One region of the Xylanibacillus composti genome, then DNA from elsewhere that is predicted to be linked to it. Evidence: riboswitches for the same ligand, from Rfam matches in the RefSeq annotation. Region 1 holds a riboswitch; the other holds the start of a gene.

Region 1 (16,266 bases):
GCAACTCGTCTGCTAAAGAGATGAGCGGCAGTCAGTCGGTTCGCGCCATGGGGACGGCCGGGGGCCCTGTTTCGCTCTTCCCCGTTAGGAAGAAGGATAAAACGCCACTGCAATTGAATAAGAGAGAGAGTTGTGGCACGTGCGGAGTGCTCGGAGAATGATATGCAGGGATAATACCAAGACAGGATGTTGTCTATGCCAGATTGTATCCAGATGGGGAAAACGATTTCCCGTTCTGTCGCCTGCATCTTCCAACCACCGGTAGAAAATTCATTTAATCTATGGTATTGAGCGCTGCAGCACAAAGAAAGGAGTTTTCTAGCATTTACTTTTTGGAAGCGATTACAGGTATGGCTTGCGTGCTTTCCTGTCTAGACTTCGCTGTCGCTTTCGAGGAAGGAGCATTTGTCTGGAAATTATTCGTATAGCAGGGGGGGATTGCTGAAGCTGCAGCTCAAATTGGGCAGGCGATTGTCCTCGCTGAAAAGAAGATCGGAGGTGAGACGGATGAATCAGCAATATCGTGTGCTTGTGGTGGATGATGAACCCATGATTCTTCGCGGCTTGTCTTTCGTCATTCCTTGGGATAAGTTGGGGCTTCAGGTAGTTGGCAAAGCCTCGAATGGCGAGGAAGCGTTGTGGCAAATCAACAAGCTCGAGCCCCATATCGTCATTACAGATATTCGCATGCCTGTCATGAATGGATTGGAGCTGCTGAAGCGCGTTATGACGGAAAGACCGTCGATGGTTGTGGTGCTGCTCAGCGGATACGGCGAATTCGAGAATTTGCGGGAGGCGCTTCGGTACGGGGCCTTCGACTATCTGCTAAAGCCGGTATGCGGCAGTGAGCTGGAGCAAACGATGCGGCGAGCCAAATCTCGATTGGACGAGATGCAGGGCAGCGAGCGCGAATTCCTGCATCAATCCGTCCAGGCGGTAACCGAGCTTGTGCGCGAACGATTAATCTGCAGCATGCTTGAGGGGACGGAGAAGCCCTATGACCGCCTCTACTGGCTGCGGGAGTGGGAATTGGAGCACCCTTACTTTCTTCTGCTGATCGCACTCGATGATGCGCGGGAGATGAAGCAGTGGGATCGTTCGGAGCGGAAGCTCTGGAACTTTGCGGTGAATAACGTGCTGGCCGAGCTTGGCAAGAGCCAGCAGCTCATTACAGTGTTTCCTTTTCGCAGCGGGGAATGGGTCATGCTGCTGCAGGAAATATCCCAGGAGCAGATTGAAGAGATTGCGGAGCATATCATCGTTTGCGTCAAGACCTTTACGAAGCTCAGCTGTTCTATAGGCATCAGCAAGCCCTGCAGGGGGATCGATTCGCTTCATGCGAGCTATCGCAGTGCCCAGCATGCATTGATGGCCAGATTTACCGGGGGGAGGGAAAGCGTGTATATGGATGCCGATGCTCACCTTCTGCACGAATCCGGTCCAACCGGAATCATGGGCAGTCAGCTTGATGTGTGGGAAACTCGCCTTGCGGCAGCGGTCTCCAGTTATGATCGGGATGCGGTGACCGCCCTTCTCGGCGAATGGAAGGGCGAGCTGCTGGCAAGCGGTGCGAAGCAGCCGGATGCAGTCGCCTTGATGATCGAGCTGATGGTGGGGGTCTCGAAGCGGCTGGCTGACCTGTTCGGTCTGCCGTTGCCCGGACTATCCGCTCTGATCTCGGAAATGCCGATATGTGTGACATTGGAAGAAATGAATGAATTGATGGCATCAGCGCTTGCCGAATACCAAGAGCTCGTCTCCAAGCAGGTGCAGAGGGAGAAAGAGACAAGCTCAGTGCGGAAAGCGCTGCAGTATGCCGACAAGTATTTTCACCAGGATGTCAGCATCGATGAAGTGGCGGAGCATGTAGGCTTGAGCAACAGCCATTTCTGCGTTCTGTTCAAAAAAGAAACCGGGTATACCTTTTTGGAGTATTTGACCAAGCAGCGAATCGAATGGGCCTGCTCCATGCTGAAGAATACGGACACCCGCATCCATAATGTGTCGCATATGGTCGGTTATCAGGATCCCAAATATTTTTCGCAGGTTTTCAAGAAGCTGGTCGGAATGACACCTTCAGAATACCGTACTGCATTCAAGAACAAGGGGGGAATTTACGAGAAGCCATCTGTATAGCGTGAAGCAGATTTGCGTCACGCGCTTGCTTGCCGGTTCGTTGGCTGCCGAGTCTGCACCGACCCGTTCCGCAGACTCGGCGGTCCACAAGCCTGCCATCCGTTAACGGGGTCGTCATGCATAGCGGGCAGACCAACGGGCGGCGGATTGCGGAAGTACGCAATGAATTTCAACCAGATTTCGAAGGATAGCCCCCTCGGATGAGCCGGGGATATCCACTAGAATATTAAGCAGACGGGACCGGTCAAGTAGGGGCGCGCGCGATAAATCTACTCCCTACGTGCCGTAACCATGAGCTGGGGGTGATGCTGGAACGTCTTACTGTTACATTGGAAAACGATTTCCGAATCTCCATGTCAACAAATCCGGAAAGGAAAGAAGGGTGAATGATTTTGAGTATGAGAGGGATTAGCAGAAAGTCACTGGTGTACCTTGTCATGCTTTCCATGGTAGTGGGAAGTTTCTTGGCAGCCTTTGCTCCGAAAGCACAGGCGGCTGAGCCTCGTGTCAACAATCCGTTTGTAGGCGCGACGGCTTACATTAATCCAGACTATGCGGCACTGATCGACACGTCTATTGCCCGCACAAGCGACCCGAATTTGGCCTCGCGTATGGAAACGGTCAAGTCTTATCCGACAGCCGTCTGGCTGGACCGGATAGCCGCCATCCATGGCGGGGCAGCGAACGCCGGGCGGAAAAGCTTGGAGGATCACCTGGATCTGGCGCTGGCGCAGAAACAAAGCGGTGTGCCGATCACAGCGACAATTGTCATTTATGATTTGCCAGGGCGGGATTGTTCGGCCCTCGCGTCCAATGGCGAGCTGCCCCTGACGCAGGAAGGTCTGCAACGTTACAAGACCGAGTATATCGATGCCATTACCGAAGTGCTTGCCAAGCCGAAATTTCAAGATATTCGCATTGTAACAGTTATTGAACCGGACGGATTGCCGAATCTGGTTACCAACTTGAATGATCCGGAATGCGCGCAGGCCAATTCCAGCGGCATTCAGGTGGAGGCAGTGCGCTATGCGCTCGATGAGCTGCATGCGATCCCGAACGTATATATTTACATGGATATTGCCCATTCCGGCTGGCTCGGTTGGGACAATAACCTGCAAGGTGTCGTGCAGCTGTATACACAAGTTGTACAAGGCACGGCAGCTGGACTGAATAGCATTGACGGCTTTATTACCAATGTTTCTAACTACACACCCACATCCGAGCCGTTCTTGACAAACCCGAACTTGAATATTGGCGGGCAGCCGGTGCGCAGCTCGAATTACTACGAATGGAACCCGATTTTCGACGAGGCGGACTTCACTGCGGCATTGTATAACCGCTTCGTGGCTGCAGGCTTCCCGAACAGCATTGGCTTCCTGATTGATACGTCCCGCAACGGATGGGGCGGACCGAATCGTCCGACTGCTGTCTCGACTTCTTCGAACCTGAATACGTATGTGAATGAGAGCAAGATCGACGGCAGACAGCATCGCGGGCTATGGTGCAACGTGAACGGCGCAGGGATGGGCACTCCGCCTACTGCTGCTCCGTCCGGCTATGAGGGCTCCCATATTCATGCATTCGTATGGGTGAAGCCGCCGGGCGAATCCGATGGCGCAAGCAGATATATCCCGAATGACGAAGGTAAGAACGCCGATCCGAACTGTGATCCAACGTTTACCAACGGCGCGAACGCGGGTATCCCGACAGGCGCCATGGACAATGCGCCGCTCGCCGGTCATTGGTTCCACGAGCAGTTCGAGATGCTGGTAAGAAATGCGTATCCGGCTGTTCCTCCTTCCAACCCGGGTTCAATCCAAGTGCCGGCAGCTCCGACAGGCTTGACGGCTGCAGCGGGCAACGGGCAAGTAAGCCTGAACTGGAGTGCGTCGATCGGCGCGACAAGCTACACAGTAAAACGCGCAACGACCGCAGGAGGACCGTATGCGAATATTGCGAATGTCAACGGTACGAGCTACACGGATACGGCTGTAACGAACGGCACCACGTACTACTATGTGGTAAGCGCCTCCAATAGCGCCGGAAGCAGCGCGAACTCGACGCAAGCAAGCGCAACGCCAAGCGGCGTCCAAGTGCCGCAGGCTCCGGCAGCCCCGACAGGTTTGACGGCTGCGGCAGGCAACGGGCAGGTGGCTCTGAGCTGGAATGCGTCAAGCGGCGCAACCAGCTATGCGGTGAAGCGTGCGGCGACGAGCGGCGGTCCGTACACGACTGTGGCGAACGTTGCAGGAACAAGCTACACGGACACGGCTGTGACGAACGGCACGACGTACTACTATGTAGTGAGCGCTTCGAACAGCGCCGGAAGCAGCGCGAATTCGACGCAAGCGAGCGCGACGCCGACGGGCTCGGTGCAGCAGCCGAGCGGATTGCGCGTCGAGTACAAGACAGGGGATACGAATGCGACAGACAATCAGATGAAGCCGCATCTGCGCATTGTCAATGAGAGCGGCAGCGCGGTGAATCTGAGCGAGCTGACGATCCGCTACTGGTATTCGAAGGACGGCAATGTAGCCGACCAGTACAATTGCGACTGGGCGCAAATAGGCTGCTCGAACATTTCTGCAAGCTTCGGCAGCGCTTCGGGCGAAGGGGCGGACAGCTACTTGGAGCTGTCGTTCAGCGCAGGAGCGGGCCAGCTGGCGGCTGGAGCGAACACCGGCGACATCCAAAGCCGGATCAACAAGAGCAATTGGTCGAATTACAATGAAGCGAACGATTATTCCTATAACGGCACGATGACATCGTACGGCTCGAACGAGCGGATTGCGCTGTACAGGAATGGCGTATTGATATGGGGATCGGAGCCCGGCGGCAGTCAGCCGGGCCCCGCGGCCCCGGCCGCACCGACAGGGTTGACTGCTGTCGCAGGCAACGGGCAGGTCGCCCTGAGCTGGAGCGCATCAAGCGGCGCAACCAGCTATGCGGTGAAGCGTGCGGCGACGAGCGGCGGTCCGTACACGACCGTGGCGAATGTAGCGGGAACAAGCTACACCGATACGAACGTAACGAACGGCACGACGTATTATTACGTCGTGTCGTCTTCCAATAGCGCCGGAAGCAGCGCGAACTCTTCGCAGGCTAGCGCGCAGCCTCAAGACAACAGCGGAAATCCTGCAAGAGATGTAGTCTCGCAGTGGGGACAGCTGAAGGTGTCGGGCACGCAGCTGCAAAACCAGCACGGACAGGATGTCCAATTGGTAGGAATCAGCTCGCACGGCCTGCAATGGTTCCCGCAATTTGTAAACAAGGAAACCATTCAGTGGCTGCGTGACGACTGGCATGTCAACGTATTCCGCGCTGCCATGTACACGCAGGAAGACGGCTATATCGATAATCCATCGGTTAAGGAAAAAGTCAAGGAAGCAGTTGAGGCTGCAATCGATCTCGGCATTTACGTCATTATTGATTGGCACATTTTGTATGACGGCAACCCGAATACACACAAAGAGGAGGCGAAGGCCTTCTTCCAGGAGATGGCCGCCTTGTACGGTCACTATCCGAACGTCATCTACGAGATTGCCAATGAGCCGAACGGCAATGTCAGCTGGGCAGGCGACGTAAAACCGTATGCGGAGGAAGTCATTCCGGTCATTCGGGCCATTGATCCGGACGGCGTCGTCCTGGTCGGTTCGCCTACCTGGAGCCAGGACATTCATCATGCTGCTGATGATCCGTTAGCCTTCGACAATGTTATGTATACGCTGCATTTCTATTCGGGCACACATGGACAGTGGCTGCGCGACCGGATCGATTATGCGCGGAATAGAGGGATTGGCATCTTCGTCTCCGAATGGGGAACGAGCCAAGCTTCGGGAGATGGCGGTCCTTACTTGGCAGAAGCCCAGCAGTGGATCGATTTCCTGAATGCCCGCAATATCAGCTGGGTGAACTGGTCGCTTGCCGACAAAGCCGAGGTTTCGGCTGCGTTGTTGCCGGGTGCGCCCATCTCCGGATGGACCGATGCGCAGCTGTCTGCATCGGGAAGATGGGTTCGCAATGCGATCCGCGCTGCGAATCCGTGACGGGATGATGGGATTGTAAAGCTGTTGCTGGAGACAACATGCCGATGACAGAGGCTGCTAGCGGTTGCTTGCGCAACCCGGGCAGCTTTTGTTATTGGATTAGGCCCGGGCTCGCGCGCATGCAGTCCAGAAGGATTTGACGGTTTTACTTGTCATTGCAGCCTATAGCGTCTATAATAGGGGCGATTCACGATTCATCCGAAATGAATAGGAAAATGGGGGCTTGCGGAAGCAGGCTGAGAGTACGACTAGGCCGTCGTTGACCATCTGAACCTGTTTGGGTAATGCCAGCGTAGGGAATGTTTGCGAATGAGCAGCTTTTGTTCGTAAACGCACATTGTCTACCAGGCATTGTGCGTTTTTTTTTTTATTATAGAGAGCGATGGAATACGCATCGAACTTTGCGGGTAACAATCGGGGGAGGAAAAGGGATGAGAGATTTTCGCTTGTACGCCATAACCGGGGAGGAGTTTCATCCCGGCAAGGAGCTGGTGACAGTGATGGAAGAAGCGATCCTGGGTGGCGCCGATATCATCCAACTGCGGGACAAGAACAGTTCGAAGCGCGAGCTGCTCCGCAAAGCCCGGGCATTGCGCGAGCTTACGCGCAAGCACCAGGTGACTTTTATTGTGAACGACCATATCGACATCGCTTTGGCCGTGGATGCGGACGGCATCCATCTTGGGCAAGACGATCTGCCGCTTCAGGAGGCCCGAAAGCTTGTCGGGAATAAGATAATCGGCATCTCCACGCATGTGATCGGGGAAGCGCGCCGTGCAGAGGCGGAAGGGGCGGATTATATCGGCGTAGGCCCGGTATTTCCGACAAAGAGCAAGGCAGACGTGGTGGACCCGGTGACCACCGCTTACGTGCGCGAGGCGGCGGCGGAAATACGCATTCCCTTCGTTGCCATCGGCGGCATCAAGCTGCACAACGTTGACGAAGTGCTCGCCGCCGGCGCCAGCCGCATATGCGCCATAAGCGAAATCGTCGGCAGCGCGGATATTCGCGGCACATGCCGGAAGTTTCTGGAGAAGATGAACGAATACCAGGGAGGCTGAGCAAATTGGAATGCATAATCAATGGGGAGAGGAAAACGGTCGCTCCGGGCGCAACACTGCTGGATCTGATTCGCCAGCACGGGTTGGAGCAAAGGCGGATCATTGCGGAGGTCGACGGAAAACTGGTTGATGCTCCTGCGTGGTCCGACACACTGCTGCAGGAAGGCAGTCGAATTGAGCTAGTACATTTTGTCGGGGGAGGGTAAGCCGGATGAACAAGGATCAGCTTGTGATAGGCGGGAAGGCGCTGACTTCCCGCTTCTTTCTCGGGACGGGCCGATATCCGAATCCGCTCGTGCAAAACCAGGCCATAGAAGCATCTGGCGCAGAAGTACTGACCTTCGCCATCCGTCGGGTGAATTTGGATGATCCGGAGGACGATTCGATCCTGCAGCATTTGCAAGATCGCCCCTTTACCTTCCTGCCGAACACTTCGGGTGCGAGTACGGCGGAGGAAGCGGTTCGCATTGCACGCATGGCCCGTGCATCCGGGCTGAGCGATTGGGTGAAAGTCGAGATCAGTGCGAATGCCATGACGCTGCTGCCCGACCCGATCGAAACGCTGAAGGCTACCGAACAGCTGGTGAAAGAGGGCTTTACCGTGCTGCCCTATACGTCCGACGATCCGATTCTGTGCAAGAGGCTGGAGGAGGCCGGCGCTGCCGCAGTCATGCCGGGAGGGGCGCCGATTGGCACAGGTCTCGGCATTTTGAATCCTTACAATATCGGCCTCATTGTGGAGTCTGCGCATGTGCCGATCATTGTGGATGCCGGTCTTGGCTCCGCTCAAGACGTTGTGCAAGCGATGGAGCTTGGCGTGGACGGCATTCTGATGAATACGCCGGTAGCCCGCGCGAAGGATCCGGTGCGCATGGCCCGAGCCATGAGCCTTGCGATTGAAGCGGGCAGAGAGGCCTTCTTGGCCGGGCGGATCGCCAAGCGCAGATACGCGTCGGCAAGCAGCGAATTTGAGCATCTGGCCGTCAAATAACTCGTAGCAGATAGGTTGTGACGATAGTGGGAGAGCGCATCATTGTATTGGGCGGGGGCGTCATCGGCTTGTCCTGCGCGCTGGCGCTGGCGAGCCGCGGACACGATGTCTCCATTCTTGAAAAGGGATCTTGCGGCGGGCAGGCCTCCGGAGCGGCTGCAGGCATGCTGGCTCCCTTCTCGGAAAATCCCGAATATCCGGACGGCTTCTTCCGGCTTTGCCTGGACAGCCTGCGGCGTTATCCGCGCTGGCAGGCTGAAGTCAAGCGGTTGTCCGGCATGGATTTCGAATATACGGAGAGCGGCAGCTTGTATGCCGTCTATCATGAAGCGGATTTGTCGGCGCTGTCGGCGCGCCTGTCTTGGCAGCGCCCCTTCGGCACCGAAGCGGACATCGTCGAAGGCAGCAGGCTGGAACAGCTGGAGCCGCAAATGCAGCAAGCACGGGCAGCCGTATATTGTCCAGAGGAGAGCCACGTACACGCACCGGACTACGTTCGGGCGCTGAAAGCGGCCTGCTGCACGGTCGGGGTGGAGATCCGGGAGCAGCTGCAGGAGCTTGCACTCGCAGATTGGACGGCGGGGGTCAGGGTTCAGGACAGCGCAGGCCAAAGTTACGAAGCGGATCGCATCGTATTGTGTACGGGCGCATGGAGCGGAAGCTGGTCAGAGCTGTTCGGTTTTCCGATACCCGTCTATCCGATCAGGGGACAGATTTGTGCTTATTCCGCGGAGCAAGCGGAGCTTCGGCATATCCTCTTCACCAGTCAAGGCTACATGGTAAGCAAGGCGAATGGCATGCTCGTATGCGGGGCTTCGGAAGATATAGCCGGATTCGCGACTAGCGTCACCGACAAGGGCATACATCGACTGGAGGCGTTAAGCAAGAGGACGCTGCCCTTTCTCAAGGAGCGCCAGCCGACGCTCAAGTGGGCCGGTCTTAGACCGGCGACTCAGGATGGGTATCCGCTGCTCGGGTCGAGTCCGGAACACCCGCGTGTTATTTTTGCATGCGGTCATTACCGCAACGGCATCTTGCTCAGTCCGGCAACGGCGGCAGTTGTCGCAGATATCGTTGATGGACGCAAGCCGGAATTGGAGCTCGATGCTTTCCGTCCGGATCGGTTCAGGTGATGGAACGAAAACAAGAGCAAAAAGGGGAGAGGAACGATGAAACTGGCGAAGGCGATGACCGTGGCAGGCTCTGATTCCGGCGGCGGCGCCGGCATTCAAGCAGATTTGAAAACCTTTCAGGAATTAAATGCATACGGCACCAGTGTTGTGACTGCTCTTACGGCACAGAATACCTTGGGCGTACACGGTGTTTATCCGCAAAGCGCAGCTTGCGTGGAAGCTCAGCTTGATGCAGTGCTCGCTGACATCGGCGTTGATGCGGCGAAGACAGGAATGCTCTTCTCGGCAGAGATTATCGCGCTGACTGCAGACAAGCTGAAGCAGTATGGGGTGAAGCAGCTTGTCGTCGATCCGGTGATGATTGCGAAGGGCGGCGCGCCCTTGCTGCAGCGGGATGCCGTTCAAGCTTTGAAGGAACGCCTGCTTCCCATCGCAACGCTGGTGACGCCGAATATTCCGGAAGCCTGCCATCTGCTTGGCAGAGATCAGATCCATGATGTGGAACAAATGAGGGAAGCGAGCTGTCGGTTGCTGGAGCTTGGCGCGAAGGCTGTGCTGCTGAAGGGCGGGCATCTGGAAGGAGAAACAGCCGTCGATTTGTTCTACGACGGCCATTCCTTTATCGAGCTGGCGCATCCCCGCATCCATACCCTGCACACACACGGGACCGGCTGTACGTTATCGGCGGCCATTACCGCCGAATTGGCCAAGGGAGCTTCGCTCGAGGCCGCCGTCCGCACAGGCAAGGCATTCATTTCCGCGGCAATCGCCCATGCGGTCGGTGTAGGGAAAGGAATCGGTCCTACTTGCCATGCGGCGTACCGGCTATATCGCTAGGGAGCAGAGCAGGGTAAGGCGAAGCAGAGTTAGGGAAGCTCCGCCAGTAGCTTTTCCAGCACGGCGATTTCTGACTGCCGGACTTCATCCATGAACTGGGCCATCATATCAATGAGCGACTTGTCTTGGCGGCGCTCATATTTCAGGAACAGCGATCTTGCCATTTCGGTTTTTTGCTTGACCTCTTCATATTGATTGTGGAGCGAGAGATCGGGGAGATAGCCTTGCTCATGCAGGTACGCGAGACGATCGAGCATGATTTTCTTATGTTCCCAGACGACTTGCAGCGGACGGATGTCGTTGCCGATCTCCCCATCGCGCATAAGCTGGAAGTACTCCTGCAAGGAATCGTAGGTGGCGACGCCGAAGTTGGTCGGCTGCTGGAACCTTCCGGAAGGGTTGATGAACTGCAGGACATCATCCTGCGGATTTTTGGCCTGCAGGTAATCGCTGATTTGCTTCTTCAGATAGCCGACATTGAATGGGTAGTCGCCGTCGTCGAACTGGAACAGATTAATATAGACTTGCCACCAGAAATAATCATTTCCATTCGCGTATGCTGCGGTAAAATCTTCATAGGACACTTGATAGTCTGAAAAACTGCCATTTTTCAAATAACCTTTCAAATACAACTGCCTTTCGTCGTTGTCATAACCGTGAACGAACACATCATGCGTGAAATGCGTGGTCTGATAGTGTCTGGAAGCGCTTATATAATATTGATCGACATAGAGAAGGACATAGAAATTCTTGTCAACAGCACGAATGAGGAAGTCAACGATATGTTCGTTCAGGTAGTCCGACAACAAATCTCTGGAAATCTGCTCGCGCACCAGGCCGGGGTAGTAATGGAAGTTGTAAAAATTAAAATAGTCGTAGTTTCGGTATTGGGCAATTTCCTGATAGCAGCGCAACGAGATATAATTATTGTAGAAATGCGAGATGGATTGCGGATAGGCACGAGTTATGGCTAGCGTGTAGGCATGATGCAGGTATGAAATAATAGGCGGTGCGGCGGTCGGCAAAATTTTTCGGCTCATTGACGTCTGGAACCTCCTTGTCGAGTAAGAACATTTCTAATAATCTGAAAATGGCGCGCGGAAAAATTGTAGGATTTTGTCATCCACTATTTTGATTATACAAAGGCGCCACGGGTCCTGCAACAGATTTTCGGCATCAGAGGCGGAGAAGACGTGCCATGAATGTAGTAGAAACGCACTAGGAACGGAGCGCATATGGGTAGCATGGCCCGCATATATAGTGCCATCGCGCCGGTTTCTGTTATATGATACTATCAATATCATCACGGGAGGGATAGACAACGTTGAACTAAAGAATTCGAAATTTGTTCGGCGAACAGCTAAGCCGAATCACGGGAGGGACAATGAAGAGATTTGTCAAGTGGTTTTATCCTGCCCTGGTCATTCTCATGCTGATTGGTCTTGTCAACATGGCGATCAAAAATCGCGAGCAGAGCAGTGATCTGAGAAAGCTGCAGTCATTGCTGGAATCTTACGAGCGAAAAGAATCGAATTACGAGCAGCGACTGGACAACTTGAGAAAAGAGCGGCAGGACAAGATTGACAGTATGGTCGCGGCGTATAAGGACAATGTCGATCTCAAAAGGGACAACAAGCGCCTGTCGAGCACGGTGGAAGAGCTGTATTTCCGCAATATTTCCAACTTGCGGCTGCTGTTCGGCGACGACTTCGATACGAGAGTGAGCCCCGCATTCCATACTCGAATGCAAGACTGGCTGAAGCAGTACATGGACGCTGTAAGCTTCGAAGACGAGGAAAGGCACAGCCAATGGTTTGATTCCGAAGAAATGCGGGCGGAGGATCCCTTCTGGCGAAACAAAAGCAAGCTGACCGGATTTCTGATGGCGGAGCCCGCTTCCGAACAGCGCGTGCAGCAGGTCAAGGAGGAGTTGGGCACAAGCGCAGCTTTGCATGCAGTCGACCTGTTTGCACTTACTAAAGATTATGAAGTGGTTGCAGCTACGTTATATATGAGCCAAAATAGGAACGAAGGGCACATCGTGCGGGTTGAGCAACGACAACTCCACGGAAGCGGAGGGTAGGAGGCAGGAGAAGCGCTCTTGCTTGTCGTGGGTGTTCCATTCGCATACATCAAGGAGGTTACCTATAAGATGGCTTTGATCCAATGCAAGTTTTATTCTGAAGTGTTGAAGTTGAGTACGTCCATGACTGTTATTTTGCCGCAGCAAACCCGCAGCCAAATCGGCATGGAAGGACGCGTCGGCATCGGCGACAGCAAGCATCAGACACTGTACTTGCTGCACGGTTATACCGACGACGACTCCATTTGGACACGCAGAACCTCTATTGAGCGTTATGTGGCGCCGCTAGGTCTGGCAGTGGTGATGCCGAATGTCCACAAGAGCTTCTATACGGATATGAAGTACGGAGACAAGTATTGGACATTCCTGACTGAGGAGCTGCCTATGCTGGCTCGCTCATTCTTCCCGCTCTCGGAGAAGCGAGAGGACAACTTTGTGGCCGGCCTGTCTATGGGAGGCTACGGTGCGTTCAAATGGGCGCTTCGTTGTCCCGACCAAATCTCCGCCGCTGCCAGCTTATCGGGCGCTTTGGATATGGCTGGACATATTCAACGTTCCCCTGTGGAGCCGCCTGAATTTTTCCACTTGATCTATGGCGAAGAGGACATCGCAGGGACACCGGAGGATTTGCTGTGGCTCGTGGAGCAGAGCGGACGAATGAAGGAGAAGCCTGCATTGTATCAATGCTGCGGAACAGAGGATTTCCTGTACGAGGACAATCAGGCGTTTCGCAGAAAATGCGAGGAGTTCGGGTATGGCGCCCTCACGTATCAAGAAGGACCCGGCGGGCATGTCTGGGAATACTGGGATGAGCACATTCAAAATGTGCTGCAATGGCTGCCGCTTCGAAAAGCATAAGAGGCAATGGATCAACCGGGTTGCGAGCTCGGTTGATCTTTTTTTTGCATGCTGTTCTAGTTCCGCTTTGCAGGGGGGTATGCTAAAGAGTGGAAAGGAATGATCGGGTGCCTAGCTAAACAGAAGGGAGATCGCATGCATGATGAAATGGGTAGTAAGATGGAAGTGGCTGGTATTGGCAATTTGGATTATCGCTGCGGCCGGACTGATGCTTTCAGCGCCGAGTATGGCCGACTTGGTTCGGGACAAGGGGCAGATTCAAGTTCCCGAAGGCTACCCTTCTACGGCGGCAGCCGAAATGCTGAAGGAGCTGCATGGCCGTGAGGGAGGGGGCGCGCTTCATTCTACGCTGCTGGTCTTCCATAACGACGCAGGCCTGAACGATGCGGATTTTGCGGAAATGGCCGAAGCGGCAAGGCTGCTGCAGGCCTCGATTGCCGACGGGTCCGGCGTTGTCTCAGTGGTTACGCATCTGATGGAACCGGCACTCACGCCGCAAATGCTGGCCGAGGATGGAAGGACGTCGATCGTGCTGCTCCAGGTAAGTCTGGAGGGCAGGGAGCCTGCTGCCGTGCACGAAGCGCTTGTTGGCATGCTGGAGCACTTAAGGGCGGCCCATTATTTCACTGGCGACTGGATCATTAACGAGGATTTGATTTACAGTGCCCAGGAAGGCTTGAAGAAAACCGAGATCATCACGGTCGTGCTGATTGTCACAATCTTGCTTCTCGTCTTCCGTTCGGTCGCGGCGCCGTTTATTCCGCTCCTGACCGTTGGCTTGAGCTATCTTGCAGCCCAGTCGGTCGTAGCCTTCCTTGTTGATCTGGCGAATTTTCCGTTATCGACGTTTACGCAGATTTTTATGGTGGCCGTCATGTTTGGGATCGGCACCGACTACTGCATCTTGTTGATCAGTCGGTTCAAGGAGGAGCTTGTCCAGCAGGGGGAGTCAACCCAAGCGATACTCGCCACGTATCGTTCTGCCGGGCGCACGGTTCTGGTAGCCGGGCTTGCCGTTTTGGTCGGTTTTACTGCGATCGGATTTTCTGCCTTCACGCTCTACCGCTCAGCAGTTGCCGTAGCAGTCGGCGTAGCCGTGCTGCTGCTGGCGCTCGTCACCTTGGTTCCTTTCTTTATGGCGGTATTGGGCAAGCATGTATTCTGGCCTTCGCGCAGGAAGCTTGAGCACAAGCCAAGCGGGCTGTATCGCGCACTCGGCAGCTTTTCGCTCAAGCGTCCTATCTGGTCGCTGTTGCTATTGGTTGTGCTGCTGGGGCCTTTATTGGCCGGGTACGACAACCGGGTTTCCTTCAACTCCTTGGATGAAATCGGGGAAAGGTATGATTCGGTCAAAGGCTTTAATCTGGTGGCCGAAAGCTTTGGACCGGGAGAGACGCTGCCGTCAACGGTCGTCGTGGAATTTCCTCAATCCTTGCCGTTGCCGGACGGCCTGGCCTATCTTGAGCAGGTGTCGGCTGAGCTTGATGCGGTAGAAGGCGTGAAGGCCGTGCGCAGCGCTTCCAGGCCAACGGGGGTGCCGTTGGATCTGGCGCAGTTGGGCGGGCTTCAGGAAGCCCAAGAGGGACAGCTGCAAGCGATGCTGGCCGCATATTTGTCGCCTGATCAGACGATTGCTTCTTTCGAGGTTGTTTTTGAAGGCGACCCTTATGCGCAGGAAACGATGGATCGGATCCATGATCTTGAAGAAGCCGCGAAGCGGGCGCTGGACGGGACACCGTATGCGGGAGCGGATTTGGCGGTTGGCGGCGTGACGAGCACGAATCGGGACCTGCGGGATATCTCGTCTGCCGATTATTCGCGCACCGTGGTTCTGATGATTGCCGGCATTGCGCTGATCTTGATCGTGTTGTTCCGATCGCTTGTCATTCCGCTGTATGTGCTGGCTTCCTTAATTGTGACGTTCTTCGCTTCCATGGCTGTTACGGAGCTGATCTTCGTCGACGTATTGAACTATGTCGGAACGAGCTGGTCCGTTTCCTTCTTCGGCTTTGTAATGCTGATGGCATTGGGCGTGGATTACAGCATCTTTCTGATGGATCGCTTCAAGGAATACCGAAGCCTTCCTCCGAGAACAGCGATTATGCAAGCGATGGAGAGGATGGGCGCCGTCATCATATCGGCGGCGGCGATTTTGGCGGGGACGTTCGCTGCGATGCTCCCCTCGGGCGTCATGTCGCTCTTGCAAATCGCCACGATCATCATTAGCGGCTTGGCGATCTATGCCTTCGTCATGCTGCCGCTCTTCATCCCGGTCATGGTCCGGTTGTTCGGCCGCGCCAATTGGTGGCCATTCATGCCGAAATTCGAGGCTGGCAGAGAGCCATAAATCGAAAGAAGCCGCCCCATATCGTGGGGGCGGCTTTTATTGATCGTGCGATGTGGCGCGTTCCCAGGCAGCCAGTATCGCCAAGGCCTCTTCATTCGATTGCCCGCATATCTCCTCCGAGGCTTGAAATGCGGAACAGATGAGGGGCCGTTCGGGCAAGCCGAACAGTCGGCACTTATTGTCCTCAGTCAGTTGAATGCAGCGCACGCCTGCCGGCTTGCCATTCGGCATGCCGGGAATAGGCGAGGAAATGGAGATGGCGATACAACAGGCGGCACAGCCAATCCGGCATTCCATCGGCAACCCCTCCCATGGGTAGCGAGAATGCCTTTTATTTTACCCCAGGATGCCCATTTGCTCAATATGCTGCTTCGTCTCTGCAGTGCCAAGCTCATGGAGCTTCGCGAATACTTGTCTCATGGAAGTATCGTACCCGTCATTCGGTCCGTCGTAGTGGTAAGGAATGCCTGGAATTGGCGCCCGGAAGAACGATTCAAAATCATAATCCTTCTGCACTTCCATAAGCTCTCCCAATTGGGCAGCCTCCTTGGGAGTAGCCTCGATTTCGAATTCATATGCGGCATCTCCCTGATTCTCAAGGATGGTGGCGGCTTGAACGGAAACATAATATGTGCGTTTATCCACGCGAATCCCCCTTTAGCGCAATAATAATAAAATGAGAATCGCCGACCCGATGGCAACCAAAATCGGTGTAGCGATATAGGCCCAGAAGATGGGATTATTGCGAACCATGTGCTTGACCTGTTCCGGTTC
Region 2 (16,266 bases), on a different contig from region 1:
AGCCGGGCCTTGTCGACTGTCTCGCCTGAACCGCGAATGGCGGCCTCTGCTTCAGCCCCCGCCGTTGCGGCCAGCTGAAGCAAATGCGCATCCGCCTCCGGGCGCTTTTCCTGCTCGCTTGCGTCCGAATAGACGACGGCGATTCGTCCTTTGCTCCGAAGGTCCCGGCGGCCTCTGCTTCGCCCAATGCGTCTTTTCCTCCGAACAAGCTGCCTGTTCGCCAGCCTTCTTGCGCGTCTTTTCCGGCGCCGGCCGGGATGCGCTGCCTGTATGTGTCCTTTTTTTCGTCTTTTTCGCTTGTCGCTCTTCACACTAACCACTCCCGTCTTCGAATCTTGTCGATCCGATTCGCCCGGGGTCCTTTCATCGTCAGCAATTTGTGGATGGCTTCGGCATGGTCCCCCAATATCAAAAATTCCAGCGGATCTTTGCCATTCACTCGCTTGCGCTTGCGCGGGTTGGTGGAACCGACATTCACATGATGAACCGCCTCCACCTTCAATCCGTTCGCAACGGCGCGCACTTGGGCGCATGGGGGGACCGACAAGATATCGGCTCCAATTGTCCGCAGTGCGCTGCGGCTTAAGGCATGCGGAACCGTTGTCATGGAAACCCCCCGCAGATCCGATCGGCCCATAGCGATATTCAGCGCATGCTTCGCCAGTATGACCGAATGCACTTGCGTGCGATGAACAGGTCCGGCATAACGGTTCAGCGCCACATCTACGCCATCCTCCACAGCCTTGATAAAGGGTATCAAGTCTGCCGAGGCTATCGGTATATCCCCATCCAGGAATAATAAAATGTCTCCTTTGGCGGCCTTCGCTCCAATGCTTCGGCCCACATCATGCCCGAGAGGCTTGGGATAGACCAGCACACGAGCGCCCGCCGCGCGGGCAATGCGCGCCGTACCGTCGGTCGATCCGTTCGCTACTACAATAATCTCGACTTGAGGATGAATCTTGGCTGCCCTCGCCATGACCCGACGTATTGTTTTGCGTTCATTCATGACTGGTATAATGACAGATACTTTGGGGCGGTTAGCATTGTGAATCAACTTCTTTGCCTTCACGACAGATCCCCACCTCCTCGGCATATTGTATGTGCGCACGCCAATGCGGACACGGCGCTTGTACCGGGAGCGGTGCGGCATGTTCGCGCATGCGGCTACAGACAACTGCGGTAAAGCTCCTGCAGCCTTCGGGCAGATGCTTCCCATGTGAAGTGCTCCGCAACCCGTCGCCTTCCCCCTTCTCCCAAAGCCGCCGCCAGCGGCTGATCCTTGAGCAAGCGGACAATGGCATCCGCTAGATTGTGCTTCAGCTGTTCCGGCGGAAGAAGAAAACCCGTTTGGCCGTCGAGCACCACTTCCGAGATTCCTCCCGAAGCGGCAGCTACGACCGGAACTCCTGCAGCCATGGCCTCCACATTCACTAAGCCAAACGCTTCATCATGGGTGGAAGGAACGACGCACACATCAGCCGCAGCATACCAGCGCGGCAGTTGATGATGATGGACGAAAGGCACAAACCGCACTGCATGCGGATAGCGGTTGCCGAGCCGGTGAAGATTCGCCACATAGGGTGTGAGGCTGTACTTGTTGTAATAGGGGCTCCCTACTATAGCCACCACGATATCCGGACAGTGCTCGATTATTTTCGGAACGGCTTCCAGCAGAAGATGCACGCCCTTCTGCTCGCGCAGTCTGCCGACGAACAGCACGACCTGTTTATCCCGATAGCCAAGACGAGAGAGCAGCTCCTCGCGCAGCTTTTGTCCTCGCGCAGAATGTCTGGGCACGAATTGGCCGGCGTCCACGCCCAAGTGATTAACCAGGATCTTTTCGGCCGGCAGCTCAAACTGCGACAGAAGATGTTCCTTTAAATAGCGGCTGTTTACAAGAATGCGATCCGCCGCTGCCAGCTCTTGCTGTGCCCGGGCAGCGGACAGCTTTGCGGGCTGGATGAAGGTAGTTGAATGCAGCGATAGCCATACGGGCGAGTGCTTCAGCTTTTTCTTGAACATGCGCACCCAGGAAGGGCGATTTTCAATTTGCAGGAGAGAGGGCTTGCATTGGCATGCTGCAGCCGCCGCCTTGCGGCAGTAGGCAGCTCCCGGTCTGGCGCGCAGTCGAATATGTTCGACGCCTTGGACCTCTTTCTTTCCGGCCTGACCAGGGAATCGGCGTGACACTACGCATTTGCGGCCGCTGACTTCCAAATGGGACGCAATTTCATGCACAGCTCTCTCGACTGAGCTGCTCCCTGCAGATGGTACAGGGAAGCTTCCGGGCGCGATCCACATGTAGGAACGTCTCATCGTTGTTCACCCCCTGCCCGGATGAACGTCCGGGTACTTCCTATTATCATATACAGATCCCCGTACGCCGGGAGGGCATATGCCCTGCGGCGAGAACCTAATTCCCGCACCTGCTCGGCTATTTGTCCAATCCGTTTGTTCTCCCTGTACATACTATTTTTAAGAAACCAAGATGGACGAAGCGGTGCAAGCAGCGCAACAAGCACAGCAGGGATGATGGGAACTGATCAAGGAGGTGGAGTATGGAGCAACCTCGAGTAGGAGTTTTAATCAGCAATCGCGTATATCGTAAAATGTGGAATGGGGAGAAGGACCGGGAAAGACTTGATTTCTATGTGGAAGCGGCCGCACGCTCCGGCGTACAGCTCTGTTTCATGCGACTCGCTGATATATCGCTGGACCGTCTGGAGGCGACAGCCTGCCTTCCCGGACCGCAAGGATACGAGCGAAAACGAATCCCATTGCCGTTCGTGATTCATAATCGCACCTTGTACTTTAAGCAGGCGTCCAAATTAAAGCTGAACAAACTGTCCGAGCTCTGCGTGGTGTTTAACGGGGGAAACCGCTACGGAAAAGTCTATATTCATGATTTGCTGATGGAGAATGACGCCTTGCGTCCCCATCTTCCGGGAACGAAGAGGGCAACGCGCGCCACGCTTCGCCAGTGGATGAAGCACTATGATGAAATTATTCTCAAGCCGGACAGCAGCAGTATAGGCAAAGGGATTTACAAGCTCAAGAAGAGCGGGAGCGCTTGGCTGTTTCAACCGGCTTCCGCCGGCAATGGACGGGCCAGACGGCGCATCCGCTTCCGCAAGAAACTGCCGCCAAGCCTGCTCAAGCTCATCCGTTCGCGGCCCTATGTTGTTCAGCAGTGTCTGCCGCTCGCCCATTATGACGACAAGCCGTTCGACATTCGCGTATCCGTACAAAAGGATGAAACCGGCGAATGGCAGGTGACCGGCATGGCGGTGAAAGTAGCAGCCAAAGGAAAATTCGTGACCAACGTTGCCCAAGGAGGGGCCGTTTATCAGCTTGAACATGTCCTGCAGGCACTCCCGCATCTGAACACCAATCAGGTGGAGCAGGATCTGCAAGCCTTCTCCCTTAGCGTTGCCGAACAATTGGATAAGCACTTGCCCAACCTGGCGGATATCGGGCTTGATGTCGGCATTACCAGCCAAGGTTTTCCTGTATTTATTGAATGCAACAATCGGGATCTTCGTTACAGCTTTGATAAGGCAGGATTGCCGGATGCCTGGCGATCCACCTATGCCAACCCGATCGGCTACGCTGTGTATCTGATCCAGCAAGCAGCCCGCAAATATGTACAGCGGCCGGGCTAACCGAGTTCGAGCTCGATATGAAAGCCCGCATTCCTGTCCTATGACTGGACAGAATGCGGGCTTCTTTTCATTCGCACTTGTTCTTCCGGCATTTTGGGTCCTGCGGATCGCCCGCTTCATCCCTCCCCCGGGAAATGAACCGGCAAGCTCGCTCTATGTCCTCCTCCGCGGGGGGCTCCACGTCTTCCAAAGTATATGGCAATCCAAGCTGCTTCCATTTATATACGCCCATGCGATGATAGGGGAGCACTTCTACCTTTTCCACGATCTCCATTCTCTCTATAAATTGCCCGAGCAATCGCAAATGCTGTTCCTCGTCGGTCCAGCCAGGCACTAGCACGTGTCTGATCCAAACCGACTTCCTGCTCGCTTTCAGCTCCTGAGCGAAGCGGAAAATCCGATCATGCGACTGGCTCGTCAACTGCCGATGCTTCTCCCGATCCATCTGCTTCACATCCAGCAGCACCAAATCAGTATGCGCCAGCAGGTCTCGTGCAAGCTCCGGCTCGCAGTAGCCCGACGTATCGAGGGCCGTGTGCAAATCCCAGCGCTCCTTCGCCTGCCTGAACAGCTCGGCTACAAAGGCAGCCTGCAAGGTTGGCTCGCCCCCGCTTACAGTCAGTCCTCCCCCCGATAACTTGTAGTAAGCTAGATACGGCTCTATCTCCGCCAGCACCTCCTGCACGGTCATGCTTTGCCCGCCCGTCTTGCTCCACGTATCCGGGTTGTGGCAATACCTGCATTGCAGCGCACAGCCTTGCATGAACAGGACGAAGCGAATGCCTGGTCCATCTACTGTTCCGAAGGTCTCCATCGAATGAATATGTCCGATCATGCTGTCACCCGCTTTCATTGAATTTCCGTTACGTTCTCTATCGAAAGGCCTGAGGCATATCAGCATGATTCGTCCAGGTAGGCTGGCACGCCCTCGTCAAGCAAGCAGCCAGGCTTTCTCTCGCCGCAGCTTACATCATGCCGTGGAACGTGCGATGGATCACATCGAGCTGCTGTTCCCGTGTCAGCTTGATAAAGTTGACGGCATAACCGGAAACGCGTATCGTCAGCTGCGGATAGTTCTCCGGATGCTCCATCGCATCGATCAGCTGCTCGCGGTCGAAGACGTTGACGTTAAGATGATGCGCGTTCCGGGACATATAGCCATCCAGCAGCGCTGTCAAATTGCGAATGCGCGCTTGCGGCTCCTTGCCAAGCGCCTTGGGCACAATGGAAAATGTGTTGGAGATGCCGTCCAAGCTATATTCGTACGGCAGCTTCGCCACAGAATTCAACGAAGCAAGCGCCCCCTTGCGGTCCCGCCCATGCATCGGGTTGGCGCCAGGGGCGAACGGCTCGCCAGCTTTCCGGCCATCCGGCGTAGAACCTGTTTTTTGGCCATACACCACATTCGACGTAATGGTCAGGACGGACATCGTTGCTGTCGCTTCCCGATAAGTCGGGTGCTTCTGCAATTTGCGCATAAACCGCTCGACTAGCTCGGTTGCAATCCGATCGACGCGCGGATCGTTATTGCCATATTGCGGATATTCCCCTTCAATCTCGAAATCGACAGCAATTCCCTGTTCATTGCGTATCGGTCTGACCAACGCATGCTTGATCGCGCTTAAGGAATCCGCGACAACAGACAGGCCGGCAATGCCGCATGCCATCGTGCGGAACACCTCCCGATCATGAAGCGCCATCTCCAAGCGCTCATAGCAGTACTTGTCATGCATATAGTGAATGATATTCAATGTGTTGATATACAGCTGCGCCAGCCATTCCAGCATCCGGTCATAGCTTTCCATCACTTCGTCGTAATCGAGCACGTCGGCCTGTATGGGCTTGTAAGCAGGCCCTGCCTGTGTGCCAAGCTTCTCGTCCACGCCGCCATTAATCGCATACAGCAGCGCTTTGGCCAAATTGGCCCTTGCGCCAAAAAACTGCATTTGCTTGCCGATCCGCATCGCCGACACACAGCAGGCAATGCCGTAATCATCGCCATAATATGGCCGCATCAGATCATCATTTTCATATTGGATGGCACTTGTTTCAATCGAAACCTTGGCGCAGTACTGTTTGAATTTTTCGGGCAAAGCGGTGGACCACAGCACCGTCAGGTTAGGTTCCGGAGCAGGTCCCAAGTTATACAAGGTGTGAAGAAACCGAAAGGAGCTGCGGGTCACCCTCGTGACCCCATTCAGGCCCATTCCGCCAATCGATTCGGTCACCCAAGTAGGATCGCCGCTGAACAGGTCGTTGTATTCTGGCGTCCGCAGAAACTTCACAATGCGCAGCTTCATAACGAAATGATCTATCAGTTCCTGCGCCTGCTCCTCAGTCAGCACGCCTTCCTTCCTGTCCCGCTCGATATAGATGTCCAGGAAGCTGGACACTCTGCCCAGACTCATGGCCGCGCCATTCTGTTCCTTGATCGCACCCAAGTAAGCAAAGTACAGCCACTGAATCGCCTCTTTTGCATTCGTCGCCGGTCCGGACAGATCGTAGCCGTACCCTAATGCCATCTCCTTCAATTCCCGCAGCGCGCGAATTTGCTCGCTGTGCTCTTCTCGCAAACGAATAAGCGCCTCTGTCATCGCTCCGCTCTCGAGCTGCTGCAAGTCCTGAAGCTTCGCTTCAATCAGCCGATCTATGCCATAGAGCGCCACCCGTCTGTAGTCGCCAATGATGCGGCCGCGCCCGTAAGCGTCGGGCAAGCCCGTGATAATGCCCGCTTTGCGCGCTATGCGCATTTCTTCCGTGTAGGCGTCAAATACGCCCTGGTTGTGCGTCTTGCGAATGTCGGTGAACAGCCTGACCAAGTCCTCGGGAATGGGAAAGCCGTAAGCCTCTGCGGCATCCACCACCATCCGTATGCCGCCGTAGGGCTGAACAGCCCGCTTGAACGGTTCATCCGTCTGCAGTCCGACTATTTGCTCCAAGGACTTATCGAGATATCCGGGCTTGAAAGCAGTTATGGTTGAAGGTGTGGCGGTATCTACATTCAGAACACCGCCGTTCTCCCGTTCCCTGCGTGTCAGCTCACGGACTATCTCCCATAGCTTGTTCGTAGAGGCAGTTGGTCCGGCTAGAAACGATTCGTCCCCGTAATAAGGAGTCAGGTTCTTCTCTATGAAGTCGGCTGCATCGATGCGCTCCATCCATTTCCCGGACGCGAAGCCTTCCCATGGATTCCGTCTGCCTTGTTTCTCTTTGCTCATTAGGACGGCCACTCTCCTCACACCTTTCATTCGTATGTTAAGAAATCAAAAACCAGTTGCGCATTCAGAATTTTCCATAGTAAGCATTGCGATAAATATCTGCAAGCTCTGTGACTAGCGGCATTTTCGGGTTGGCTGTCGTGCATTGATCCTCGAACGCGCGATCGGCCAAGTAATCCACTTTCGCTTCAAATTGTTCAGGCGGTATGCCCAAGTCTTGAAATTTCTCAGGGATGCCAAGCGCCGCGTTCAGCTTCCGGATCGCCATGATCAGGCTGTCTACGCCCTCCGCTGTCGTATGCGCCGGCAAGCCCAGGATCCGGGCAATCTCCGCATAGCGCTGATCGGCAACAAAATGCCCATATTTCGGGAAGGAGGCAAATTTGGTCGGCTGCTTGGCGTTGTAGCGAATGACATGCGGCAGCAGTATCGCATTCGTTCTGCCGTGAGCTGTATGGAACTCGCCCCCCCCATTTGTGCGCCAGACTATGATTGATGCCGAGGAACGCATTCGCGAATGCCATGCCGGCAATCGTCGAGGCGTTATGCATTTTTTTCCTGGCATAGGCGTCACCGTCACGATAAGAGCTTTCCAGATAATCAAAAACCAGTTGAATGGCCTTGATAGCCAGGCCGTCCGTATAATCATTCGCCATCACTGACACATACGCCTCAATGGCGTGGGTCAACACATCCATCCCGGTATCGGCAACTGCAGTTTTCGGCAGACTGAGCACGTAATCGGGATCAATGATGGCAACATCCGGCGTCAACTCATAATCAGCCAGCGGATATTTCGTATTTCCCAGCTTCTTATCCGTAATGACGGCAAAGGAGGTCACCTCCGAGCCTGTACCCGATGTTGTCGGGATGCCAACAAATTTCGCTTTTTGGCCCAGCCGCGGATACTTGTATACACGCTTGCGAATGTCCATGAATTTTTGCTTCAGCGAATCAAACTGGGTGTCCGGGTATTCATAGAACAGCCACATAGCCTTAGCGGCATCCATCGGCGAGCCTCCGCCCAGCGCAATAATGCAATCGGGCTGAAACGCTCTCATCAGCGCCGTTCCCCGTTCCACCGTTTCAACCGAAGGATCCGGCTCTACATCGGAGAAAACCTCAAGCGAAACAGGCGTCTGCCGTTTGCCCAGATAATAACTGACCCTCTCCACATAGCCAAGCTGCACCATCACAGGGTCGGTCACGATCAGAACGCGGGAGATGTCCGGCATCTTCGCCAAGTACTGTGTCGCCCCCCGCTCGAAATAAATTTTGTTCGGCACCTTGAACCACTGCATATTGACCGTGCGCCTGGCTATCCGCTTGATGTTAAGCAGGTTCACGGCACTCACGTTCGCAGTCGTGGAATTGCTGCCGTACGACCCGCAGCCCAGCGTCAGCGACGGAAGATTCGTATTGTATATATCGCCGATCGCCCCATGTGTAGACGGCGAATTGACGATCACCCTTCCAGTCTGCAGCTTGTCTGCGAATGCCTGAATGACCGCTTCATTGTTGGAATGAATGACAGAGGAATGTCCCATCCCGCCGAAGGCGACAATTTCCGCAGCGCGCGCGATGCCTTCTGCCGCATCCTTCACCCGGTAACAGGCCAGAATCGGGCTCAGCTTCTCTGCCGACAGCGGGTGCTTGCTGCCGACGCCCTTCAGCTCTGCTACCAGCACCTTCGTCGTTGGCGGAACCGCTATGCCGGCCTGCTCAGCGATTAGGACCGCCGATTGACCTACTATCGAGGCATTTACTGCGCATTTCTCCGGGTGAATGGCCAGCTCGGTCAGCTTCTCGATTTCCTCCTTCGACAGGAAGTAACAGCCGAGCTCCTTCATGAGCTTCTTGGCCTGTTCGTAGATCGGTTCCTCCAAAATGACTGCCTGCTCGGAAGCGCAAATCATGCCATGGTCGAACGTCTTGGACAAAATCAAATCTGTCACCGCCTGCTTCAAATTTGCGGATTGTTCGATTAGGCAGGGTACATTGCCCGGACCTACTCCAAGCGCCGGCTTGCCCGTGCTGTACGCTGCCTTCACCATCGAGGCTCCCCCGGTAGCCAGCACCAGAGCCACATCCGGATGATTCATCAGCATATGAGTCGCCTCCAGTGACGGCTGCTCGATCCACTGGATGCAATGCGCCGGAGCTCCATGCTTGATCGCCGCTTCATATAGCACACGGGCCGCTTCTCGCGAACATTGCTGTGCAGATGGATGAAAGGCAAAGATGATCGGATTCCGCGTCTTGATGGCGATCAGCGCTTTGAACATTGTAGTGGAGGTCGGATTCGTAACAGGCGTTACGCCCGCGATTACCCCAACCGGTTCAGCGACCAGACAATAATGCTCATATGGATTTTCCTCGATGATTCCGACCGTTTTTTCATATTTGATGCTGTGATAAATGTACTCGGACGCAAACAGGTTTTTCGTAATCTTGTCCTCATACACTCCTCGCCCGGTTTCTTCAACAGCAAGCTTGGCCAGCTTCATATGCTGGTCCAGTCCGGCCAAGGCCATTTCCTGAACGATCCGGTCAACCTGCTCCTGATTCAGCGCCATGAATGCCTGCAGCGCCTGCCCGGCACGAGATGCGAGCCAATCAACATGCGCTTGTACAGATGGCGTCGCAGCCTGCTCTTCCCCGCGCTTTGCTTTGTCAGTAATTTTCATGGTCAATCGCCTCCTTTAATCCGCTTCATCGGTAAAATGCTTGAGATCCTCCCATCGCTCGGCACTTCCGACGCGCCAGCTTTCCTTACACCCTCATCATAGGGGTTCGCACCGGCCTTATATGTGATAAATCTCACATCACGGACCGAAGAAAGCGCTAGCTTCTGTGACTTAATTGTGAATTGTTTCACAATATACGGGATAGGAAGCCGCTCTTTCTTTTTCCTATGCAGCGAAATCTTGTTATGAGGATGAAAAAACAAAATCGCCCTTCCGCGCGGAGTACCGCGACGGAAAAGCGATGTCTGGTTCGCATGCAGCCCGAGCAGGCTGTTACCAGGTCACAAAGCCCTTGGAGCCAGGGACATCATGCCGGATCATGTCCATGACGGGAACCGTGTAAGCCAGCAGGATCAGCACGACAACGAGCGAGATCCATACCCCCCACCGTTCGAACAGACGCGGCGTCGCCTCGGCGTGCTCCGTCACTTCGGCGACCGGATACTCCGTATAGCCTTGTGGCGTCCGCATCAGCGCGAACAGGTTGTATATCATCAGCAAAACCGCGACGAACAATATCGTGCCTCCGATTGCCATAGCCACATGGTACGGCATCCAGAACACGGCATCCGGGTGTTCGCCATAGGTCGTGTATGCTGTTCTGCGCGGCGAGCCGAACAGGCCGACGGTATGCATGGAGCCCGACATGAAGAACATGCCGATCGCCCACAGGATCGTCTGAATGATTCCCAGCTGATTCATCCGCGGCGTCAGCGTGCGGCCGGCCATCGCCGGCACGAGCCAATACGTGATGCCGAAGAAGGTCAAGGCCACGCTTGTCGCGACAGTCAAATGAAAGTGTCCCGTTACCCATAAGGTGTTGTGCACAACGGCATTCATCTGATTGCTCGCATTGATCAGTCCGCCAGCGCCTGCCGGAATGAAAACCAGCATCCCGACAAAGGGCGCAAAAAATCTCACGTCTTTCCACGGAAGCATTTTCCACCAACCGAACAGGCCCTTCGCCCCCTTCTCTCTGCCGCTGATCTCGAAAGTGGCGAATAAGGAGAAGGCCGTCATCAACGACGGGATGACTACCATAAAGGTAAGCACTACCTGCAGGTATTTCCAGAAGGGCGAAATGCCGGGCTCCATTAATTGATGGTGGAAGCCAACGGGTATGGAGAACAGCAGGAACAAGATAAAGGACAATCTGGCCAGCGCGTCGCTGAAAATCTTCCCGCCAATGATTTTGGGAATCATGACATACCAGCACATATAGGCCGGCAGCAGCCAGAAGTACACAAGCGGATGGCCAAAATACCAGAACAGGGTACGGCTCAGCATGACGTTAATCGTCTCTACCCAGCCGAAAGACCACGGGATAAGCTGCAGCAGCACCTCCAGGGCTACGCCAATCGTGGCGATTTGCCACATCAGCATGGTCACTACGGCCATGAAAGCCAGCAGCGGGGAAAGCTTGCCCTTGTGTTCCCTTCTCCATACCCGATACTGGTAGAACAGGCCGAACCCGCTCATCCAGCTTCCTACAACGACGAATACCAGCGCCACATAGAAGAAGGGCGATGCCTTCATCGGCGCATAAAACGTATACAGCACGGTCGCCTTGTTCAGCAGGATCATGACTGTTGCAAGCAGCGTCCCGAACGCCATATGCATGAATCCAAGCCAGCCCAGGTTTCGGGCTACTGGCAGTAGCTTGCCGCCCAGCGTCTTCGCAGCGGCAGAGTATAGAAAGCCGATAATGAAAAAGGTCGTGAAAACCAAAGCCATCAGCACACCATGTGCGGTAAGCAGCTGATAGTAGCCGATTCCGGCAGGCAGCTGGATCATGCCGCCCCTCACCAGCCCCTGCAGGAGACCGGCAATGCCGCCAATCAACAAGGCGATAAATGCAAATACAATATGGGTAATCACAAGTCTGGAATCTCTGCGGTCAAATTGATGCTCCATCTTGTTCATCCTTTCTGCTTGAGAGGTCTATTGCACGGTAATGACGGTTTTCATAAATTCATGCCCGCCGCCGCAGTATTCATTGCAGAGCACCAGATATTCTCCCGGCTCGTCAAAGGTGTGTGTAATGTGGCTGACCTCTCCCGGCACGATCATCATGTTCACATTCGTATTCGGGATGGCAAACCCGTGAACAACATCCGGGCTGGTCACGGTGAAATGCACGGTTGCTCCAACAGGCACGACGAGATCGTTCGGCTTGTAGCCAAAAACATAGGCGATCATAACCGCTTCATATTCGTTCTCACCTACCTGCTTCAGACCCGGCTGGTCGAAGGGAGGCGTCGTGTCGACCTGTTCCGGATCAATAGCATGGGAATGGCTTGGCGGGGCCATGCCCATCGAGAATGTCGATACGCCCAGGACGACAAGAAATACGATCAGCATGGCAATCCCGAAGGCGAGCCAAATTTTCTCCAACTTGTGAATATGCACGTTTCTTCCTCCTTTTGGTTCGCAAAACCTTATTGTCTGGCCAGAAATAAAAAGAAGACCAGCAGCCACGATACCGCCAAAAACCCGCCCAGTATCATGACGGACACGAATGTCCCCTTTAACGTCGGCTCTTTGGCAGTCTGCTGCTCTACAGGCTTGCGCGCCTCCGTGCTGCCCTTCGTCATTACAGGATCTGACATGGCTTATCCCCCTTCCCGCTTTCGGCCAAGCATGAACGGCTCAGCTTGCTACCGGGTTCATTGTAAGCCCCTCGCTATCGGTTAACTGTGAGCAATGTCACACCTGCCCTCGCCAATTTTTAAACATTTTGTTACAGCGGCAGCCAGAACTTAGCTGGACACATGCGGCCGATTTGCTATAATAGAGGCTGGAGTTGACGAACCAAAAAAGCTTCAGGGGTGCCGGAATGGGCCGGCTGAGAGTGTATCCCGCAAAGATACTGACCCTCTGACCTGATCTGGGTAATGCCAGCGTAGGGATTCCGAGCGCACTTTTGTGCTTACGCACGCTCTCGCTTCCCTATGGGAAGCTTTTTTGCGGTCCGGCGGCTTCAAGCTATCCAAGCAGGACTCATAGATAAAGGAGTGGAAACAGCCATGAAGAAGACTTGGATTATCCTGCTCTCTTTCGCCTTGGTCGTCATACTGGCGGCAGGCTGCGGGAACAGCGGGAACCAGAGTGGAACACAGGGCGGGGAACAGCAGTCGAACGGGGGACAAGAACAGAATCAAGAATCGCCCCAAACCTTAAAGAACGTCACTGTCATGCTGGATTGGGCACCCAATACGAACCACACGGGCATGTATGTGGCGCAAAGCAACGGATATTATGCAGAGGAAGGACTTGACGTTACGATCATTTCTGCAGGCGAAACAGGCGTAGAAACGGCTGTGGCAGCAGGCAATGTAGAGTTCGGCGTCAGCTATCAAGAGAACGTGACCGTTGCCAGAACGAGCGAAAGCCCGATTCTGATCGTATCGATCGCGGCAGTCATTCAGCATAACACATCCGGCTTCGCATCCCCGGCTGACAAAGGCATTGTGTCGCCGAAGGACTTTGAGGGCAAGGTGTACGGGGGTTGGGGCTCTCCGTCCGAAATTGCGACGATTCAATCGGTTATGCAAGCAGCAGGCGCCGACTATGACCAGCTGACTGTTCTGGATACTGGTTATACGGAGTTTTTCACAGCGGTTGAGAAGGATATCGACTTCGGTTGGATCTACTACGGCTGGGACGGCGTGCAGGCCGAGCTGAAGGATGTGCCTCTCAACATGATCTACCTGCGCGACCTCTCCGAAAAACTGGACTATTATACGCCGGTGCTCATCGCCAGCGAGCGAATGATCGAAAACGACGCGGACACAGTACGGGCATTCCTGGCAGCTACCTCCAAAGGTTACGCCTACGCAATCGAGCATCCTGAAGAAGCTGCGGACCTCCTGCTGAATGCCGAGCCTGACCTGGACGCCGAACTGGTGAAGGCGAGCCAAGTTTGGCTGGCGGACCAATACCAAGCCGATGCGTCTCGCTGGGGCGAACAGAAGCTTGAAGTATGGAAAAACTATGCGGATTGGATGCTCGAGCATGAATTGCTGGAGCAGGAGCTGAACGCTGAACAAGCGTTTACTAATGAGTTTTTGCCGGAGTAAGGCAGATTGCACCAGACGCCGGGGACGCTGACAGCGTCCTGCGGCGTCTCTTTCCATTTCCAACTCGAGGAGGACCAAACTATGGCCAATGCACTAGTCAGCATTCAAATTTTACCGAAAACCAAGAACAATGAGGACATCATCCCCTATGTAGACCGGGCGATCTCCGTTATTCAGGCATCCGGCGTCAACTACCGGGTCGGCCCGCTGGAAACGACAATGGAAGGCGAGCTCGCCAACCTGTTGGACATCGTCAAGCAAATGAACGAGGAAATGATTGCGTACGGCAGCCCCAATGTCATCTCGCAGGTGAAGATCTACTACAATCCTGCCGGGGCTTCCATGGACAAGCTGACAGAAAAATACGACGGGTAAACCGCATGAAGATGCGCGCATTTCTTTACAAATGGTGGCCTCCGGCACTGGTCTTGGCGCTGCTTCTGATTGGTTGGCAGGCTGCCGTGGACATTTCCGGCGTCGAGAAGTGGCATGTGCCCTCTCCCGTTGACGTTGCGCAAGAATGGGTGAAAAGCTATCCGCAGGTGCTTGCGCATACCTGGGTGACGGTTAAGGTGATGCTGGCCGGAACGTCGATCGGCATCATCGTCGGCATTGCGGGCGCTCTGCTGCTGCACGTCTCTCCATTCATGAATCGGGCTTTCTATCCGCTCATGATACTGTCGCAGAACATTCCCATCATCGTGCTAAGCATGCTGCTTATTTTCTGGTTCGGGTTCGGCTTGACGCCCAAGATCGTCATCATCGTACTGGTCTGCTTCTTTCCCGTGCTTGTCGCTACTATGAACGGACTCGCACAGACCGATCGGTCAATGCGCAGCTACATGCTGATGACTGGCGCCACCCGCATGCAGCTCCTGTTCAAGCTGGAGCTGCCTTATTCGCTGCCTTATTTGTTCGCAGGGGTAAAGATCGCCGCTACCTACAGTGTCATGGGAGCAGTCATTGCCGAATGGGTCGGCGGCAGCCAAGGCATCGGCAAATTCATGATGCTTTCTTACGCCTCATTCCGCATGGATCGGGTGTTTGTCAGCGTTATGGTCATTATCGTACTCAGCCTTCTCATGGTCGGCTTGTCCCGGCTGCTGGAATGGCGATTTACCCGCTGGAAGGCAAGCAGCCTGGCCAGAGGCAATCAAGGAGGTGACAGACCGTGAGCGCGAGAACAGGACATCAAAACCTGGAGCCCGCCGGTCCGGCAGCCGTCAAAGTCCAATTCGAAGGCATCGTGAAAACATTTCAAGAAGGGGGCCGTCAGACGCGCGTGCTGGACGGCATCGATCTTCATGCCCGCGAAGGGGAATTTGTTTCCATACTGGGACCGTCAGGCAGCGGCAAGAGCACGCTGTTTCTGCTGCTGGGTGGCCTCTACCGCCCCGATCAAGGCCGCATTGTACTGGATGGCCGCGACATCTCCGGCGAGCGCGGACTCGTCAGCTATATGCCGCAGGACAGCGCCATGTTTCCTTGGCGGACAGTGGAACAGAACGCTGCCCTTCCGCTCCAGCTGGACGGGGTTCCAGCAAGGAAAGCGCTGGCGACCGCGCGGGATGCGTTGCAAAAAGCCGGACTGAACGGCTACGAAAAGGCTCTCCCGCATCAGCTTTCCGGCGGCATGCAGCAGCGCGTTGCATTCGTGCGGGCTCTGCTTGGCGCAAGAGACGTCATGTGCCTGGATGAGCCTTTCGCCGCTCTGGATGCGCTTACCAGGCAGGAAATGCAGCATTGGCTGCTGCGGCAGTGGGAACAAGAGCGGAGAACCGTCCTGTTCGTCACCCACAGCATTGAGGAGGCCTTATACTTGTCCGACCGCCTCTATGTCCTGTCAGCCAAGCCAACCCGCGTGCTGCAGGAGATCGAAGTGCCGTTCCCGCGGCCGCGAGATCAGCGCCTGCTGCTTGATCCCGCATTTGCCGCATTGCGGGGAGAACTGTACGAATTGTTGCTATCCGCGAAGGAACAGGAGGAATCCCGCCATGATTGACGCCCATATTCATTTGGATATGTACGAGGACAGCCAATTGACAGACATGCTGGCACCGCTCATGCAAGCAAGCAACGGTCCGCGGACGGAAGCCATGCAGGTGACAGGGCTGATCACCGTATCCAGTCAACTGGAATCCTGCCGCCGCAACCTTCAGATCGCTAAGCGCTATCCCGGCCTCGTCCATCCCGCTTTCGGCTTTCATCCGGAGCAGCCTCTTCCCGATGATGCTGCCGCCGCTGATTTGTTCCAGTGGATGCGCAAGCATGCCGACGATATGGTCGCAATCGGTGAAGTCGGACTTCCTTATTACACTGCGCTCGAGAAGCGTCGAGCAGGCGAGCGCTTCGACGCCGAACCTTATCAAGAACTGCTGGAGCAATTCGTACGGTTGGCCGGCGAGTTGAACAAGCCCATTGTGCTGCATGCCGTTTACGAAGACGCAGCTGCCGCCTGCGAGCTGCTGGAAAAGTACAATGTCAGCCACGCCCATTTTCATTGGTTCAAGGCCTCCCGCCTTGTGACCGAACGCATCATTGCCAATCAATACAGCGT

The links. A riboswitch is a leader RNA that binds a small molecule or an ion and turns the genes downstream of it on or off. The one in region 1 is predicted to bind thiamine pyrophosphate.
Region 2: linked by a shared signal. The riboswitch ahead of XYCOK13_RS06555 (ABC transporter substrate-binding protein) and the one ahead of thiE (thiamine phosphate synthase) in region 1 are both predicted to bind thiamine pyrophosphate.

What each region holds. Positions count from the first base shown of each region.
Region 1 covers NZ_BOVK01000003.1:23,112-39,377, forward strand. Annotated here, with positions in the region: gene XYCOK13_RS00855 (response regulator) at 508-2,136, shown strand; gene XYCOK13_RS00860 (glycoside hydrolase family 6 protein) at 2,523-6,182, shown strand; TPP riboswitch at 6,388-6,499, shown strand; gene thiE (thiamine phosphate synthase) at 6,614-7,243, shown strand; gene thiS (sulfur carrier protein ThiS) at 7,249-7,449, shown strand; gene XYCOK13_RS00875 (thiazole synthase) at 7,455-8,234, shown strand; gene thiO (glycine oxidase ThiO) at 8,252-9,367, shown strand; gene thiD (bifunctional hydroxymethylpyrimidine kinase/phosphomethylpyrimidine kinase) at 9,404-10,204, shown strand; gene XYCOK13_RS00890 (cysteine peptidase family C39 domain-containing protein) at 10,234-11,244, opposite strand; gene XYCOK13_RS00895 (hypothetical protein) at 11,589-12,287, shown strand; gene XYCOK13_RS00900 (alpha/beta hydrolase) at 12,357-13,145, shown strand; gene XYCOK13_RS00905 (MMPL family transporter) at 13,288-15,492, shown strand; gene XYCOK13_RS00910 (YkgJ family cysteine cluster protein) at 15,529-15,789, opposite strand; gene XYCOK13_RS00915 (hypothetical protein) at 15,829-16,137, opposite strand; gene XYCOK13_RS00920 (hypothetical protein) at 16,150-16,266, opposite strand, start outside.
Region 2 covers NZ_BOVK01000015.1:166,225-182,490, reverse strand. Annotated here, with positions in the region: gene XYCOK13_RS06605 (glycosyltransferase family 2 protein) at 1-311, opposite strand, end outside; gene XYCOK13_RS06600 (glycosyltransferase family 2 protein) at 308-1,072, opposite strand; gene XYCOK13_RS06595 (glycosyltransferase family 4 protein) at 1,168-2,319, opposite strand; gene XYCOK13_RS06590 (YheC/YheD family endospore coat-associated protein) at 2,562-3,665, shown strand; gene pflA (pyruvate formate-lyase-activating protein) at 3,733-4,500, opposite strand; gene pflB (formate C-acetyltransferase) at 4,631-6,883, opposite strand; partial or broken gene adhE (bifunctional acetaldehyde-CoA/alcohol dehydrogenase) at 6,948-9,570, opposite strand; gene XYCOK13_RS06570 (b(o/a)3-type cytochrome-c oxidase subunit 1) at 9,904-11,553, opposite strand; gene XYCOK13_RS06565 (cytochrome c oxidase subunit II) at 11,572-12,039, opposite strand; gene XYCOK13_RS06560 (cytochrome c oxidase subunit 2A) at 12,069-12,239, opposite strand; TPP riboswitch at 12,445-12,554, shown strand; gene XYCOK13_RS06555 (ABC transporter substrate-binding protein) at 12,657-13,709, shown strand; gene XYCOK13_RS06550 (thiamine-binding protein) at 13,791-14,084, shown strand; gene XYCOK13_RS06545 (ABC transporter permease) at 14,090-14,884, shown strand; gene XYCOK13_RS06540 (ABC transporter ATP-binding protein) at 14,881-15,711, shown strand; gene XYCOK13_RS06535 (TatD family hydrolase) at 15,704-16,266, shown strand, end outside.